DNA from 3 places in the Arthrobacter sp. CDRTa11 genome. Region 1 is predicted to be linked to each of the others. Evidence: riboswitches for the same ligand, from Rfam matches in the RefSeq annotation. Region 1 holds a riboswitch; each other region holds the start of a gene.
The links. A riboswitch is a leader RNA that binds a small molecule or an ion and turns the genes downstream of it on or off. The one in region 1 is predicted to bind S-adenosylmethionine.
Positions count from the first base shown of each region.

Region 2: linked by a shared signal. The riboswitch ahead of F8G81_RS03420 (cobalamin-independent methionine synthase II family protein) and the one ahead of metX (homoserine O-acetyltransferase MetX) in region 1 are both predicted to bind S-adenosylmethionine.
Region 3: linked by a shared signal. The riboswitch ahead of F8G81_RS15590 (aminotransferase class V-fold PLP-dependent enzyme) and the one ahead of metX (homoserine O-acetyltransferase MetX) in region 1 are both predicted to bind S-adenosylmethionine.

Region 1 covers NZ_CP044532.1:1,640,688-1,645,725, forward strand. Annotated here, with positions in the region: gene F8G81_RS07395 (histidine phosphatase family protein) at 1-97, opposite strand, end outside; gene F8G81_RS07400 (CPBP family intramembrane glutamic endopeptidase) at 225-1,004, shown strand; gene F8G81_RS07405 (VOC family protein) at 1,135-1,773, opposite strand; SAM riboswitch class IV at 2,005-2,120, shown strand; gene metX (homoserine O-acetyltransferase MetX) at 2,133-3,248, shown strand; gene F8G81_RS07415 (hypothetical protein) at 3,343-3,849, opposite strand; gene F8G81_RS07420 (winged helix DNA-binding domain-containing protein) at 3,863-5,038, opposite strand, start outside.
Region 2 covers NZ_CP044532.1:724,935-729,972, reverse strand. Annotated here, with positions in the region: gene F8G81_RS03425 (adenylosuccinate synthase) at 1-1,007, opposite strand, end outside; SAM riboswitch class I at 1,342-1,444, shown strand; gene F8G81_RS03420 (cobalamin-independent methionine synthase II family protein) at 1,455-2,663, shown strand; gene F8G81_RS03415 (uracil-DNA glycosylase) at 2,868-3,500, shown strand; gene F8G81_RS03410 (DUF3151 domain-containing protein) at 3,595-4,017, opposite strand; gene fbaA (class II fructose-bisphosphate aldolase) at 4,019-5,038, opposite strand.
Region 3 covers NZ_CP044532.1:3,455,061-3,460,098, reverse strand. Annotated here, with positions in the region: gene F8G81_RS15600 (metal-dependent transcriptional regulator) at 1-171, opposite strand, end outside; gene F8G81_RS15595 (class I SAM-dependent methyltransferase) at 203-961, opposite strand; gene F8G81_RS15590 (aminotransferase class V-fold PLP-dependent enzyme) at 1,127-2,560, opposite strand; SAM riboswitch class IV at 2,597-2,710, opposite strand; gene hisN (histidinol-phosphatase) at 2,861-3,679, opposite strand; gene F8G81_RS15580 (ribosome small subunit-dependent GTPase A) at 3,823-4,938, opposite strand; gene aroA (3-phosphoshikimate 1-carboxyvinyltransferase) at 4,922-5,038, opposite strand, start outside.

The sequences.
Region 1 (5,038 bases):
GCTCCACACCCAGGGCGGTCAGTGGAATCCGATAGTCCGGCACCCTGTTGTAGATCGAGGTATCGGCGTTGGCTGCAGACTGGCCGTGCCGGATCATGATAATTTTCCCGGGCGCACTCATAAGCCCCAAGCATAGGTGCCGCCGGAGCGGCGCAGCTGTTTGACAGCCCTTTGACCCGGTAATGCATCAGCGAAGAACCAGAAACTACAGGCAAGATGGGAGCATGTTGGTTCCCTCCCGCCGTCGGCTGCGCCTTGAAGTTTGGATCGTCTTGGGGCTGTCCCTGGGCCAGTCCGCCGTCTACTCCGTGGTCCAGCTGCTGGATAAGATGACGCGCGCCCCGCTGGCGGAAGGCACCTCAACCCTCAACCGCTCGCAGAGCACCCGTGAATACTTCGATCTCACCTACCAGTTACTGGACATCGTCTTCGCGCTGGTGCCGGTCCTGCTGGTCATCTACTTCCTGTCCGACCAGCGGCAACCGGGGGCGGGGGACGGCGCACATGCAGGTTCGGCCTTCCGGAAGCTTGGCTTCAACTTCGCCAGGCCCGGCCGGGACATGCTGCAGGGTCTTGGACTTGCCGCCCTGATCGGCATCCCGTCACTTGGCCTCTACGCGGCAGGGCGGGCATTAGGCATTACCACTGCCATCATTCCCAGCGCCCTGGATTCCTACTGGTGGACGGTGCCGGTGCTGATCCTGTCCGCCGTGCGGCACGCGGTGGTGGAGGAAGTGATTGTGGTGGGCTACCTGATGGACCGTTTCGGCAAATTCGGCTGGAGCATGCCCCTGGCAATCTTCGCCAGCTCCATGCTGCGCGGCAGCTACCACCTCTACCAGGGCTTTGGGCCCTTCATCGGCAACGCCGTGATGGGGGTGGTGTTCGCCTGGCTCTACACCCGGACAAAGCGGGTGATGCCACTGGTGATTGCGCACGCTCTGTTGGACATTGTGGCGTTCGTTGGCTTCAGCCTCTTTGGGTCTGCCGTAGGCCTCGGGTGAGGTGGGAGAAAACCAAGGAGCGACGGCGGCGTTAAAGTAATTCGGCCGCCATCGGCAGGTGACGTCATTGGCACCCGCTGATGGCGGCCGAAGTTTGTTCCCAGCGGCCGTTGACCGGCCGGGGGAGGGCTTAGATGGTGACTGCCCCGGAGGCGGTTTCGAACGTGACGGAAAGGATGCCGGGGGTTCCATGCGGAGCCACCCATTCCACTGCTACATCCTCAAGCGGCTTTTCGACAGGTTCGCCGAGCCATTCGGTCACCCGTTCCGCCGAGCCGGCAATGGTCAGGCAGGACATCTTGACGTTGCTTTCATAGGCGTTGGACGGGTGCAGGGCGGGATCGCCTTCCCACTTGAGCATGTATGGGACCTGGGGATCGGCGATGAGGCCCAGGATTCCGATCTGCTTCCACACAAGTTCGCGGCCGTCGGGGAACTTCCGGTTGCCGTTGACGGCAGAGCGTCCCAGCCGGCGTTCGAACGGGGCGAGGTCGTCCACTTCGACGCACCAGCCCATCCAGCCGCCGCCGGCGGCAGAGCGTGCACGCACGGCCTGTCCGAACGGCGCTTTGTCCGATGCCGGGTGGTCAAGGACCTCCACTACTTCAAGGTATTTGTGGCCCGCGAGTGGAATGATCATGTTCCGGGTTCCGAAACGGGGGTGCACTCCACCCTTCACGGCTTCGACGCCGAGGGCGGACGAAATTCGTTCGGTTGTGGCAGCCAGGCCATCGTGTTCACAGGCGTAAGAGACGTGATCCATGCGCATGCCCTTCATCTTGGCACTTTGTGATCGGGCTCTCAGCTAAGGGTAGCCTTACCCGCTTTCTACTTTGTGTCATGAGTGGACATTGGCCCGGAAACCATGGTTAGGAAGTCTGCTGACTATGGCCCTGCGGATGCAGCCGGGCGGTCGCCGGCACCTGGGCTGCAGGCCGGGAAAGTCATAACCAGTCACACTCTTGGTCAAGAGGCATGGCTGTTTCGTACACTCGAAGCAGGTCATGAGTGCCAGTGACAGCCCCGGCTTGCTGGCCGGCAACCCTCCTTCCGCGGTGGGGTGCCCCGGGTGAAGACCTGGCCTGCCGGTCACTTGACGGCGGGCAAGCGCGTAGAAAAGGTCCTCACATGACGATTACCGTCTCCCGCACCGCCGTACCTGAAAACGGAGTGGTCCAGTTCGCCACCATCGGCGGACTCGAACTCGAAGCCGGAGGTTTCCTGCCGGATGTCACCCTGGCCTATGAAACCTGGGGCACACTCAACCATGACGCCTCCAACGCCATCCTGATCGAGCACGCCCTGACAGGCAGCACCCACGTCACGCGGGGCGACACCGATGAACCGGGCTGGTGGGAACAGCTGGCCGGCCCCGGTGCTCCGGTGGACACGGACAGGTTTTTTGTGGTCTCCGTGAACATCGTGGGCGGCTGCTACGGTTCCACCGGACCGTCGTCGCCTGCCCCTGACGGAAAGCCGTGGGGCTCCCGCTTTCCCTTGGTGACACTGCGGGACAGCACGGTTGCCGAGGCGCGGCTGGCTGACCTGCTGGGCATCCAGAGCTGGTTCGCCGTCCTGGGCGGCTCCATGGGCGGCGCGCGTGCCCTGGAATGGGCCCTGACCTACCCTGAGCGGGTAGAGCGGTGTGCCGTGGTATCGATCGGCGCCGCGAGCACGGCGGAACAGATTGCCTTCGCCCAGGCCCAGACCCTCGCGATCCGCCAGGATGCCAACTTCAACAACGGCGACTACTACGGCGGTCCCTCTCCGGAGGACGGCCTGGCCCTGGCCCGACGGATAGCCCACATCACCTACCGCTCGGCCCGGGAACTTGACGGCAGGTTCGGACGCTTGGCCCAGGCACCCGAAACACCATTCCAGGCACCGGCTCTGGGCGACCGCGGCCGCTATCAGGTGGAAAGCTACCTGGACCACCAGGGCAACAAGCTGGTCCAGCGCTTCGACGCCAACAGCTACATCGCCATCACCGAGGCCCTGATGAGCCACGACGTTTGCCGGGGGCGCGGTTCCCTGGACGAGGCCCTGGCCACGGCGACAGCCCGGTTCTTTGTGGCGGCCGTGGACAGCGACAGGCTCTACTTCCCGTCCCAGTCACACGAGTTGGCGGCAGCCCTGCCGGGCGACGTTGATGTGCACATCATTGAATGCCCCATCGGCCACGACGGCTTCCTCACCGAAATCGGCCAGCTGGGCAGCCAGCTCAGGACGACGTTCCTGGTCTAAGAAGAAGTCCTGCCCGGAAAGTTCCTGGCACGGAAAGTTCCTTGCCCAGGAAGTTCCCGGGCTGGAAACCTCCTGGGCCGTGAAGTTTTTTGCGTCAGCCGTTCATGATCTCCGCCCGGCGCGCCATGTACTCATCCATGGCCATTTCGCCGTTGCTGTACTGCTGGTCAAGTTCTGCAAGCTTGCGGGCACGGTAGCCCTGCGGGGCCGACGGCAGCGGGGGAGTGGAGGGGGCCGCAGGCTTCTGCGGTTCCTGTTCCCGGTCCCGGGGAGGCACTGGCTGGCCGTACGGCGGGCGTTGCTGGTCCGGCGTCGGAAGCTGCTGGCCCGGCAATGGTTGGAACGGGGGAAGTGGCTGGCTGGGCGGCAGGGGCTCGGGGCTGCTGATCTGGCGGAAGCCGCCGCTCATGTAGTCCTGCTGGGTGTAGCCGTCGCGCGGCTGGTTGCTCTGCGGTCCCGGACGGGGACCGGGGAACTGGTCCGGGTAGCGTCCGGAGAAGCTCTGTTCCTGGTTCCGGCGGTTGACGTATTTCCGGTACATCCGCATCCCCATCGGTATCAGGAATGACAAAATGATGATCCAGAAAAACAGGTTGTTCACGGTGCTGCGCCTCTCATATGTGTCCTTCCAGCTTAGCCCCGGACTCCTTCCGGACAGTGGGGATGCCAAGAAAGGCTCCATAGGCGGCGACGGCGGCCTCCACCGCCTGCTCCATATCGGTGTTTCCGACCGCACCGGCAAAAGCGGCGTGTGACCCTGCCGACGTGGACAGGCGGATGTCCAGTTCGCACCGGCCGGGCAGCATGGTGTGCCGCCAGGAACCGGCCATCCTTCCGTTCAGCAGCACCACGTGTAGCAGGGCGCCGTCGGCGGGGATCGCGGGAGCGCTGCCTCCCAGGTAATGCCTCGTGGCCGAGTAGCCCATCACGTATTCGTCGTAGCACTGGATCAGGTCGATCCGGGGCTCCGCCCCATGAACCGGCCCGCGGCCTGCATCTGCGGCATCCCGCTCCGGCCCCGGTTCGGCTCCGGCTCTGAAGTAGAAGACGACGCCGTCAATTTCGTGCGTTCCCAGGGCGTCCTGTTCGTTCTCCAGGACATCCTGAACGCCCTGCCGGACGTCAGCCATGGTCAGCCCGGACCAGTCGGCGCAGTCCTTGACCGTGGCCGGACCGCGGCTGCTGAAATAGCGCCGGGCCAACGTGGCAAGGGCTTCTGCCCGGCTCACTTCAGGAGCGGCCGGAACGCGCTCGTCGAACAGGGCATACGTCTGTTTGAGGGCCCCACTTGGACTGCGAACAGGGGTCCCGCTGACTAGAACCGCACTGATCTCCGCATGCATGATGAGGTAGGCAAGTTCTACACCCTTGGCCGCGAAGCCCGCATCCTGCAGTCTTGCGGCAAGCTGCTCCCTGGTCAGATGCTGGCCGCCCCGGACGGCGTCGGCCAACACATCTGCGCTCCGGGCCGCGGCCGCCGCGTCGATGCCTGTCTGCCGGTACATTCCGGCGTTCCCCTGATGGAGCCTGGGCGCGGACAGGGCCATCAGCCAACGGAGGTCGTCGCGATGGACAAAATGCCACGTTGGCCGGAGGATGTGGGTCCGCAGGATCCGCCCGTCGGCCACGGCATCTTCCACCTGGGCCGCTGTGGCCGTTGGCGGCTGCCGAACTGCGTCCTGGGCCGTCTGCCGAGGAGCCTGCTGGGATGTCCCCTGTGTCGGCTGTGAAGCAGTACGCTGCGCCGAAGCTGTGCGTTGCGCCAAACTCCAGCGGGCATACGGGAACTC
Region 2 (5,038 bases), 920 kb from region 1:
CCGGTGAGCACATCCAGTTTGGTGACGAAGTAGTCCGTGAAGCCGTTGACGCGGGCCGCATGGCGGGCCAGGACGGCGTCGTACCAGCCGCAGCGGCGGGGACGGCCGGTGTTGACGCCGAACTCGCCGCCCGTCTTCTGAAGGTACACGCCCATCTCGTCGAAGAGCTCCGTGGGGAACGGGCCGGCGCCCACACGCGTGGTGTACGCCTTGATGATGCCGATGGAGCGCGAGATCCGGGTGGGACCGATGCCGGAGCCAACGGAGGCTCCGCCGGCGGTGGGGTTGGAGGAGGTGACAAACGGGTAGGTGCCGTGGTCCACGTCCAGGAAGGTGGCCTGGCCGCCTTCCATGAGCACTACCTTGCCCTCATCCAGGGCCTTGTTCAGGACCAGTGTGCTGTCGATGACCAGCGGCCGGAGACGCTCGGCAAAGGAGAGGAAATATTCAACAATCTCCTCAACATCGATGTCGCGGCGGTTGTAGACCTTGACCAGGAGCTCGTTCTTCTGGCGGAGCGATCCTTCCACCTTCTGGCGGAGGATGGATTCGTCGAAGACGTCCTGGACACGGATGCCCAGCCGGGCCACCTTGTCCATATAGGCGGGCCCGATGCCCCGGCCCGTGGTTCCGATGGCGCGGCTGCCGAGATAACGTTCAGTGACCTTGTCCAGCACCTGGTGAAAAGGCGCCACCAGGTGTGCATTGGCGGAGACGCGCAGTTTGGAAGTGTCTGCACCGCGGGCCTGCAGGCCTTCAATTTCCTGGAACAGGGCTTCAAGGTTCACCACGCAGCCGTTGCCGATGATGGGAACCGCATTGGGGCTGAGAATGCCGGCCGGAAGGAGCTTGAGCTCATACTTCTCACCGCCTACGACGACGGTATGCCCGGCGTTATTGCCGCCGTTGGGCTTAACCACATAGTCGACGCGGCCGCCGAGGAGATCAGTGGCCTTGCCTTTTCCCTCGTCGCCCCATTGGGCTCCTACGATCACGATAGCTGGCATGGGATCCTCCCCCATTCGTTCGGGCTGCATTCCGGTTGATCCACCCTGGTGAGGCAGCAGGTGTTCAGCCGGAAGTCAACGCCGTTCATGAGAATGCCCCGACGGCTACAGTCTGGCGGGCACAGTTGCGGTGGCCTGCCAGGCAAGAGTTCGGGGCTCTTACCAGCCAAGTTTAGCGGATCCCCGGGTTTCTCTACTCGTTCGCAGCAGGCGGGCCCTGGGTTTCTTCGCGCCTGCCACCCGCCCATCCCATGAAACAAACCGGCTGAAACAAACCGGCTGAAATAATCTGGCGAAGTCTTGCCCGCACCCGGCAGATGCCATTAAGTGAGAGTACCCATCCGGAGCGGCCGAGAGACCTGGCTCGCTGACGCCGCAGCAACCACGGGTGCAGGGACAATCCTGTCCGCTGGTGCTACTGCCAGGACCGATGGAAAGGAAGTATCCATGTCCCTCAACACCGACTACATCCAGGTCACGCACGCAGGTTCCCTGCCCCGAACCCCGGAACTCATCGCCGCCAATGCCGCCAAGGAATCCGAGGGCATCACGCCCGAATTCCTGGAGCTGCTGGAGGCCTCGGTGGCGGATGTGGTCCAGCGGCAGAAAGACCTCGGCGTCGACATTGCGAACGACGGCGAGTACGGGCACACCATGTCCACTTCCGTTGATTACGGCGCGTGGTGGAACTATTCCTTCGCCAGGCTGGGCGGCCTGGAACCCACCGACGTGGACAGGTGGAAGGACCCCGTGGTGCATCGCTCGTCCCCGGGGCACATTGTGCTGACCTCGTTTCCGGACCGCCGGGACCGGCTGGCTTTCAACGACGCATACACCGATCCGTCCTCGGGCATCCTGGCGCACCGCAAAAGCGTGACGCAACCGAAAATCGCGGGACCCCTGACCTACACGGGGCATGACCTGGTGGCCTCCGATGTCACCAACCTCAAAAAGGGACTGGCTGCAGCCGGCCTGACCGAAGGCTTTCTGGCGTCCCTGTCCCCCGGTTCGTGCGCCAGGGTAGCCAACGAGTACTACAAGTCGGACGAGGAACTGCTGTACGCCTGCGCCGATGCCATGCGGGAGGAATACAAGGCCATCATCGACGCCGGCCTGACGGTACAGCTCGATGACCCCTCCCTCGCGGAAAGCTGGGACCAGATCAACCCCGAGCCATCGCTGGAGGACTACCTCAAATTCATCCAGCTGCGCATCGAGGCCACCAACTGGGCCCTCCGCGACCTGCCCCAGGAACAGATCCGCCTCCACGTCTGCTGGGGTTCCTGGCATGGGCCGCACACCACGGACATTCCGTTCGGGGACATCGTTGGATCAGTCCTGCAGGTCAACGCCGGGGCCTACTCGTTCGAGGCCGCCAACGTCCGGCATGAGCATGAGTGGCGGGTGTGGGAAAACACCAGGCTTCCGGAGGGCAAGGCCATCATTCCCGGGGTGGTCTCACATGCAACCAACGTTGTGGAACACCCGGATCTCGTCGCTGACAGGATTGTCCGCTTCGCCGAACTGGTGGGCCGGGAGAACGTTATTGCGTCCACGGACTGCGGGCTGGGCGGCCGTGTTCACCCGCAGATCGCCTTCGCCAAACTGGAGGCTCTCGGCGAGGGCGCCCGGCGCGCCAGCCAGCGTCTTTGGTAGGTGCAGCGATCCAGCCGCCCTGTGCCTTCCATCACGGGAAGGCCTTGGGCGCGCCTGCGTTTTGCGGGGCTTGCTAAACTGATAAGGACCGACCAGGAATCGGTCCACTCCACATTTCAAACCATCCCGGAACCTGCCGCGCCACGGTGCGCCCATTTTCCGGATTGGCAGCATCACCGAGCCCCGCAGGAGACATAGCAATACATGACAGCCCTGGCACCTGAATCTTTTCGCGAGCAGCTCATGAGCCGCCGTTACGAACCCAACGTCGCAGCCGTCAACGAGCTGTGCGATTCCCTGCAGAGCGTCAAGCCGGACACCCAAGTTCCCTACGTTGACCCCATGCACGACGTAGATGAATGCCGCATTATCAGCCTGTACTCGAACATCGGCGAAGCGGACAAGTCCGGATTCATTACCGCCGGCGACGACGACGCCGCCACCCGCATGCTGGGCGTCCAGTGGAAACTGGGCCTGCGTCCGGAGTTCGTGATGCCGTGGAACGTCCACCCGTGGCACACCCCTGGCGAGCCCAACGGCAAGTTCACGCCGGACCAGATCGCCTCCGGCCTCAAGCCGCTGCTCAAGTTCCTGGCCCTCGTGCCCCGGGCTTCCGTCATCGTGGCACACGGCACCGAGGCCAACCGCCTGGCCAACCTGCTGCTGAAGACCGAGGTGCCCCTGCTCTGGCGCCGCGGCCTGAAAACCTACAAGGTCCGTTCCCTCAGTGGCCGTGCCTTCGCCGGTACCCCGGCCCGGCAGGAACAGTATCTTGAAGAAATGCACGTGGCCTATGCGGATGCCATGGCGCGCACAGGCCTGACGAAGCCCAGCTAGTCCCCTCCGGTTACGGAGTTAACGACGGCGGGTGGCCACCTTTCCAATAAAGGTGACCACCCGCCGTCGTGCTTTAACGTGCTTTTAACTTCGTTCAGTTGCCTTCGATCGCCGCTTTCGCTGCCGGGTCCGAGTCGTTGAGGAACTTCTCGATCCGTTCCGGTTCCTCGGCTTCGCCGATGGCCGCCGAAGCGCGGCCCAACGAATACAGCGCACGCAGGAAGCCGCGGTTGGGCTCGTGCTCCCAGGGGATGGGGCCGACGCCGCGCCAGCCGTTACGCCGCAGCGAATCCAGGCCGCGGTGGTAGCCCACACGGGAATAGGCGTAGGAATCGATGGTGCGTCCCTCGGCCCACGCCTCTTCCGCGAGCACAGCCCACAGCAGCGAGGAGGTGGGGTGCTTTTCCACCAGATCCAGTGCCTCCTGGCCCGCCTCCAGCTGCTCGTAGACCTCGGTCTCGGCAGGCAGGAGGGTGGGCTCGGGGCCCATCAGGTTCCTGCGGAACTCGTCGGACATACTAGAACGACTTGCCGAGGGAGCCGAGCTGCTTGGCTGCCTCCACCACACGTGCAGCCAGGCCGGCTTCGGCCGAGGCGCCCCAGACGCGCGGATCGTAGAGCTTCTTGTTGCCCACTTCGCCGTCAACCTTGAGGACGCCGTCGTAGTTCTTGAACATGTGGTCAACCACCGGACGCGTGTAGGCGTACTGCGTGTCGGTGTCGATGTTCATCTTGATGGTTCCGTAGGAGACGGCGTCAGCGATTTCCTGGTCCGAGGAGCCCGAACCGCCGTGGAAGACGAGGTCGAACGGGTTGTCCTTGCCGATCTTCGCGCCAACTTGGGCCTGGATATCCTTCAGGATCTCCGGACGCAGCTTCACGCCGCCCGGCTTGTACACGCCGTGCACGTTGCCGAAGGTCAGGGCGGTGATGTAGCGGCCGTTCTCGCCGGCACCGAGGGCCTCGATGGTGGCCAGGGCATCTTCAACCGTGGTGTAGAGCTTGTCGTTGATGGCGTTCTCGACGCCGTCTTCCTCGCCACCGACGGTGCCGATCTCAACTTCGAGGATGATCTTCGCGGCGGCGGTGCGCTCCAGCAGTTCACGGGCGATGCGGAGGTTCTCCTGCAGGGTCTCTGCGGAACCGTCCCACATGTGGGAGTTGAACAGCGGGTTGCGGCCTGCCTTGACCTCGGCCTCGGAAGCGGCCAACAGCGGCAGCACAAAGCCGTCCAGCTTGTCCTTGGGGCAGTGGTCCGTGTGTAGGGCGATGTTGACGTTGTAGTTCTTGGCAACTTCGCGCGCAAAGGCTGCGAAGCCCAGGGAACCGGCCACCATGTCCTTGGTGGAGGCGCCGGACCAGTAGGCGGCGCCGCCGGTGGAAACCTGGACGATGCCATCGGACTCAGCATCGGCGAAACCGCGGAGGGCCGCGTTCAGCGTCTGCGAGGAGGTGACGTTGACGGCCGGGTATGCGAAGCCGCCCGTCTTAGCGCGGTCGATCATCTCGGAGTAGATCTCTGGGGTTGCAATGGGCAT
Region 3 (5,038 bases), 1.8 Mb from region 1:
CACCAGGCCCTGGTCCTTGAGTTTGCGGACCATTTCCGAAACCGAGGAATTTGCCACCCCCAGGCGCTGGGCGAGCTGGGAGGACGTGATGGGCTTGTCCTGCCACTCCGTGAAGGAGTATATGACCTTGACGTAGTCCTCGATCGAGGAGGAGGGCGCGCTGGTCTTCACGGTACCAAGCCTACCCGGTGGTCAGCCGGCGTCATGCCTTGATGGCCCGCCAGGTCAGCGTCAGGTAAGGCAGTCCCAGCCCAGCACCGGCGGTGTGGTCCAAATGCTCGTGCAGGTACCAGTCGAGATTGGCGAGGACCTTACTCCGGGTGGCCTCACCCGCCCTCAGGAAATAGCTCCGGGATTTGGCCAGTTCAATGATGTCCGCCGTGCTGAGCCGGTCTTCCCACCGTGTCACATGGCTTTCGAGCCCCTGGAACTCAGACCCCACCACAGGACGGAATTCCGGCTTGTAGACGTCTCCGGCGTGCATGATCCGTGAGAGCCGGTGGACCCACGGTATGGACGTGTCCAGCTGGTTCCAGATAAGGCCGAGTGTCCCACCGGGACGAAGAATCCGTGCGAGTTCCGTGCTGGCTGGCAGCGGGTCACACCAATGCCAGGCCTGGGCAACGCTGACGACGTCGAAGGAGCCGCTCGCCATACCTGTTGACTCGGCTGTACCCTGCTTTGCCGCCACTTGTGGATAGTGGATCGCCAGTTGCTTGAGCATGTCGGCGGAAGGGTCCACCGCTGAAACGGCCAGGCCGCGCTCCAGCAGCAAGGCCGTGAACTTGCCAGTCCCTGCACCCACGTCAACGGCATCCCGGGCCCCGACGGGAATCAGCCAGTCAGCTGAGTCCGCGGGATACCCGGGCCGGACGCGCTGGTAGTGCTCGCCGCCGTCCTGGAAGCTCTGTGCGAGTTCCCGACGGCGTCCGTGGTCAAGTTTGGGGCCACCCCGTGCCACGCGCGGCCTCCTTCGCCTGATGCCCTTGGGTATCTTTCGAATTTACCGCACGGGCGCGTACCGACGAACCAGGCCTCCAGCAGGCCTCACGCCGGACCTTTGAAAGGGGTGCACTTCAGTCTTGGGCGCAGGTCAGTCTCAGATGCAGTTCAGTCTTGGGCGCAGTCAGTCTTCGATGCAGGGAGCGGCGCCCGCGGTGCCGGGGGTGTTCGGCGCCCACGACGGGTAAGTCCGGGTGTCATTGGCGGGGACCCAGCGGCCGGCGTCCACCACGTAGTCCCAGCCCAGGCCGGTGCGTCGCAGTTCCTCGATGCCTGCCAGCAGCCGTTGGGCGTCTTCGAGGCGGGATCCCAGTCCGAAGCTGGCCCGGAGGGAGCCGGAAGGAAGACCAAGGCGTTTGAGCAAGGGGTGGGCGCAGAAACGGCCGTCACGGAGGCCGACGCCGTGCTCGGCGGACAGATAGGCAGCCACCAGTCCCGCGTCATAGCCGGCAACGGAGAAGTTCACGACGCCGATGGTATCGGTCTCGGGGTCGGTGTCCTTGAAGATCTGGTGGACTGTGACGCCGTCGATCTTCTCAAGGCCTTCCACCAGGAAGGACCTGATGGCGGACTCATGGGCATGCCAGCGGTTCTGGTCCAAGGCGGCGATGACCTGGGTGGCGCGGGCAAGAGTGGCTGCGCCCAGGACGTTGGGGGAGCCGCCTTCATGCCTGGCCGGGCCGGTGGCCCAGCTCACGCCATCCAGCCTGGCTTCCCGGACAGCGCCGCCGCCCGCCAGGTGGGGAGTGCCGGCGTCGAGCCAGTCCGGGCGGCCCACCAGGACACCTGACCCAAAGGGCGCATAGAGCTTGTGGCCGGAGAAGGCCAGGTAGTCGACGTCGTCAGCGGCGATGTCGATCCGCCGGTGCGGTGCAAGCTGTGCGGCGTCCACCACGATGCGGGCGCCGTGCTCGTGGGCCAGTGCCGCCAGTGCCCGGATGGGCAGGATCTCGCCGGTGACGTTGGACGCACCGGTGACGGCCAGCAGGCTCACCCCGCCCTGTTCCAGCTCGGCACGGATAGCCTCGACGGTACCGGTGAGGGTGTCGGCGGCGACGACACTGCGGTGCGGGACTCCCTGCCACGGCAGGAGGTTGGCATGGTGTTCGATGTCGAGATACAGGACGTCGCCCAGGTTGCGCCCGTCGGTGGCCGGAAGGCAGCCGGCCAGCAGGTTCAGGGAATCAGTGGTGTTACGGGTGAAGATGACGGAGTCATCCGGACGGCCGCCAACAAAGTCCCTGACGATGCTGCGTGAGTTCTCATAAACCGAAGTGCTGATCTGGGATGCGTAGCCGGCACCACGGTGGACGCTCGCGTAAAACGGCAGGATCTCGTTGAGGTAGGCAGAAACCACGGAGAGGGCCGGCGCCGAAGCACCATAGTCCAGGTTGGCGTACCTGGCGTGCCCGCCCTGGATCAGGGGAGCCTGGATCTCCGCTCCGGTGACGGCGGAAAGGGGACGCCCGGCGATGGCAAGGCGATCAGCGGACAGTGCTGTTGATGTGCCGGGCCGTGCCTGGGCAGCGGTATTGGGGGAGACGGTGGCAGTTGTCACAGAGACCTCACTCTGAAAAGGACTCCCTGTGCCGGGAATCCGCGCTTGCCGCATCCGTTCCGGACCGGCCTGGTCGTCACCCGGGGCACCCCACCGCGAATGGAGGGTTGCCGGCCAGCAAACCGGGGTTTAGCGCTGGCACTCGTGACCTGTTAAGAGCGTAGGACATGGGCCGGGCGGGGAAAAAGCCGGGCCGAATGTTAAGGGTTTTGTTACGTGGCGTTGAAATAGGCCTACTCATCGAAGATACGACGGCGGACGCCTCCTTTTGGAGGCGTCCGCCGCTGATAATTCGGGTGATCAGGACGACAGGAGATCGTCCAGGCTGGGATTGAGTCTCTTCAGGACCTCCGAGTGCAGGATGGAGTTGGTGGCCAGGGCGTTGCCTCCGAAGGGTCCGTCCTCTCCCTCGAGGGAGGTAAACCGGCCGCCGGCCTCAACCACAATGGGCACCAGCGCCGCCATGTCGTAAAGGTTCAGCTCCGGTTCACAAGCGATGTCCACAGACCCTTCGGCCACCATGCAGTAGGACCAGAAGTCGCCGTATGCCCGGGTCCGCCACACATCCTCAGTGAGCTCCAGGAACTCGTCCAGGTTGCCCCGTTCCTTCCACCCGCCCAGGCTGGAGTAGGACAGCGACGCGTCCGAGAGCTTCGAGACGTCCGATACCCGGAGCCGGGTGGCGGCGGCGAGGGAACGGCCCATGTAGGCTCCAGCGCCCTTGGCCGCCCACCAGCGCTTACCGAGCGCCGGGGCGCTGACCACGCCAACCACCGGTTCGCCCTCGTCAACGAGTGCGATGAGTGTGGCCCAGACAGGGACGCCGCGAACAAAGTTCTTAGTGCCGTCAATGGGGTCGATGATCCACCGGCGGGAACCATGTCCGCTGCTGCCGAACTCCTCACCGAGCACGGCATCACGGGGACGGGAGCGGGAGAGCTGGCCTCGGATGGCTTCCTCAGCGGCCTTGTCAGCATCTGTGACCGGCGTCAGGTCCGGCTTGGTTTCGATGTGGAGGTCCAGGGCCTTGAAGCGGCTCATGGTCTGGTCGTCCACGGAGTCGGCCAGCACGTGGGCCAGGCGCAAGTCATCGTTGTAGCTCGAAGCGGGTTGGATCATGGTTCCAAACTACCGTCAAAGCGAGGCAGGGGCGGGGACATCGGCGTCCCGAACCGTTCCGACGCTCCCGGACACGGTCCGCTGAAGGCAGGAAAAGCGGCAAAAACCCGACGAACAGTGAGCGGATTCCGGCTGGCCGTACGTCAGCCCATGCTGCCGAGTTCCTTGGTTTCCTGGCCTTCCATCCGCGGATCAGTGCCAAGCAACCGCCGCAGTGATGCAAGCCGGGCTGCACCCGTGGAGCCGGCGTGGCCCTCGGCCACCCATGCGTCCAGGCCGCAGTTGACCGCGGCGGCGTTGTGCTTGCAGCCACGTTCGCACGCGTCTGTTCCCGGTTCGAGGTCCGGGAATGACCGGAGGATGCGGTCCGGATCCACATGCGCCAGGCCGAAGGACCGGATCCCTGGAGTGTCAATGATCCAGCTGCCCGCCGGCGCGTCAGTCAGTTTGAGGGCCAGGGCAGACGATGACGTGTGCCGCCCCCTCCCCGTCACCGCGTTGACGCCGCCGGTGGCACGTTCGGCACCTGTCAGCGCATTAACCATGGTGGATTTGCCCACGCCCGAATGCCCCAGCATCACCGTGACCTTGCCATCGAGGTGTTCACGGAGCTGGGCAACGGCATTACTGTCCAGCCGGGCCGACAGTCCGTCATCGGAACGCGCGTCGATGCCGGACGCCTCGGAATCGGCCGTGCGGCTGATGATCACCGGGAAATCAAGGTGCTCGTAGTTGGACAACAGCTCCGAAGGATCCTTCACGTCCGCCTTCGTGACCAGCAGCAGCGGGTCAATCCCGGCGTCGTAGGCTGCTACCAAGGCGCGGTCGATAAAGCCTGTGCGGGGTTCCGGGTTGGCGGCAGCCACCACAACCACCAGCTGATCAGCGTTGGCCACTACTGCGCGCTCCACCGGATCCGTGTCGTCCGCGCTTCGGCGCAGGAGTGTCCTGCGGTCCTGGATCTTGACGAGGCGGGCCAGGGTGTCCGGTTCCCCCGATACATCCCCCACCAGCGAGACGAAATCTCCGGCAACCACGGGGGAACGGCGCAATTCCCGGGCCCTTGCCGAGATGATCACCCGCTCATCGCCCGAATCCTCACCCACCACTGCTGTATACCGGCCGCGGTCCACCGTGATGATGCGTCCCGTGACAGCGTCGTCGTGACTGGGACGGTCCTTGGTGCGCGGGCGGGACCCCTTCTTGCTGGGACGGATCCGGACATCGGACTCGTCCCAAGAATCAGTGCTGCGTGCCACCGACGGAACCCTCCGGTCCCTGGGGCTCGGTTGACTGGCCCTGGGCCAGCATGTCCGCCCACAGTGCAGGAAAGTCCGGCATGGTCTTTGCGGTGGTGGC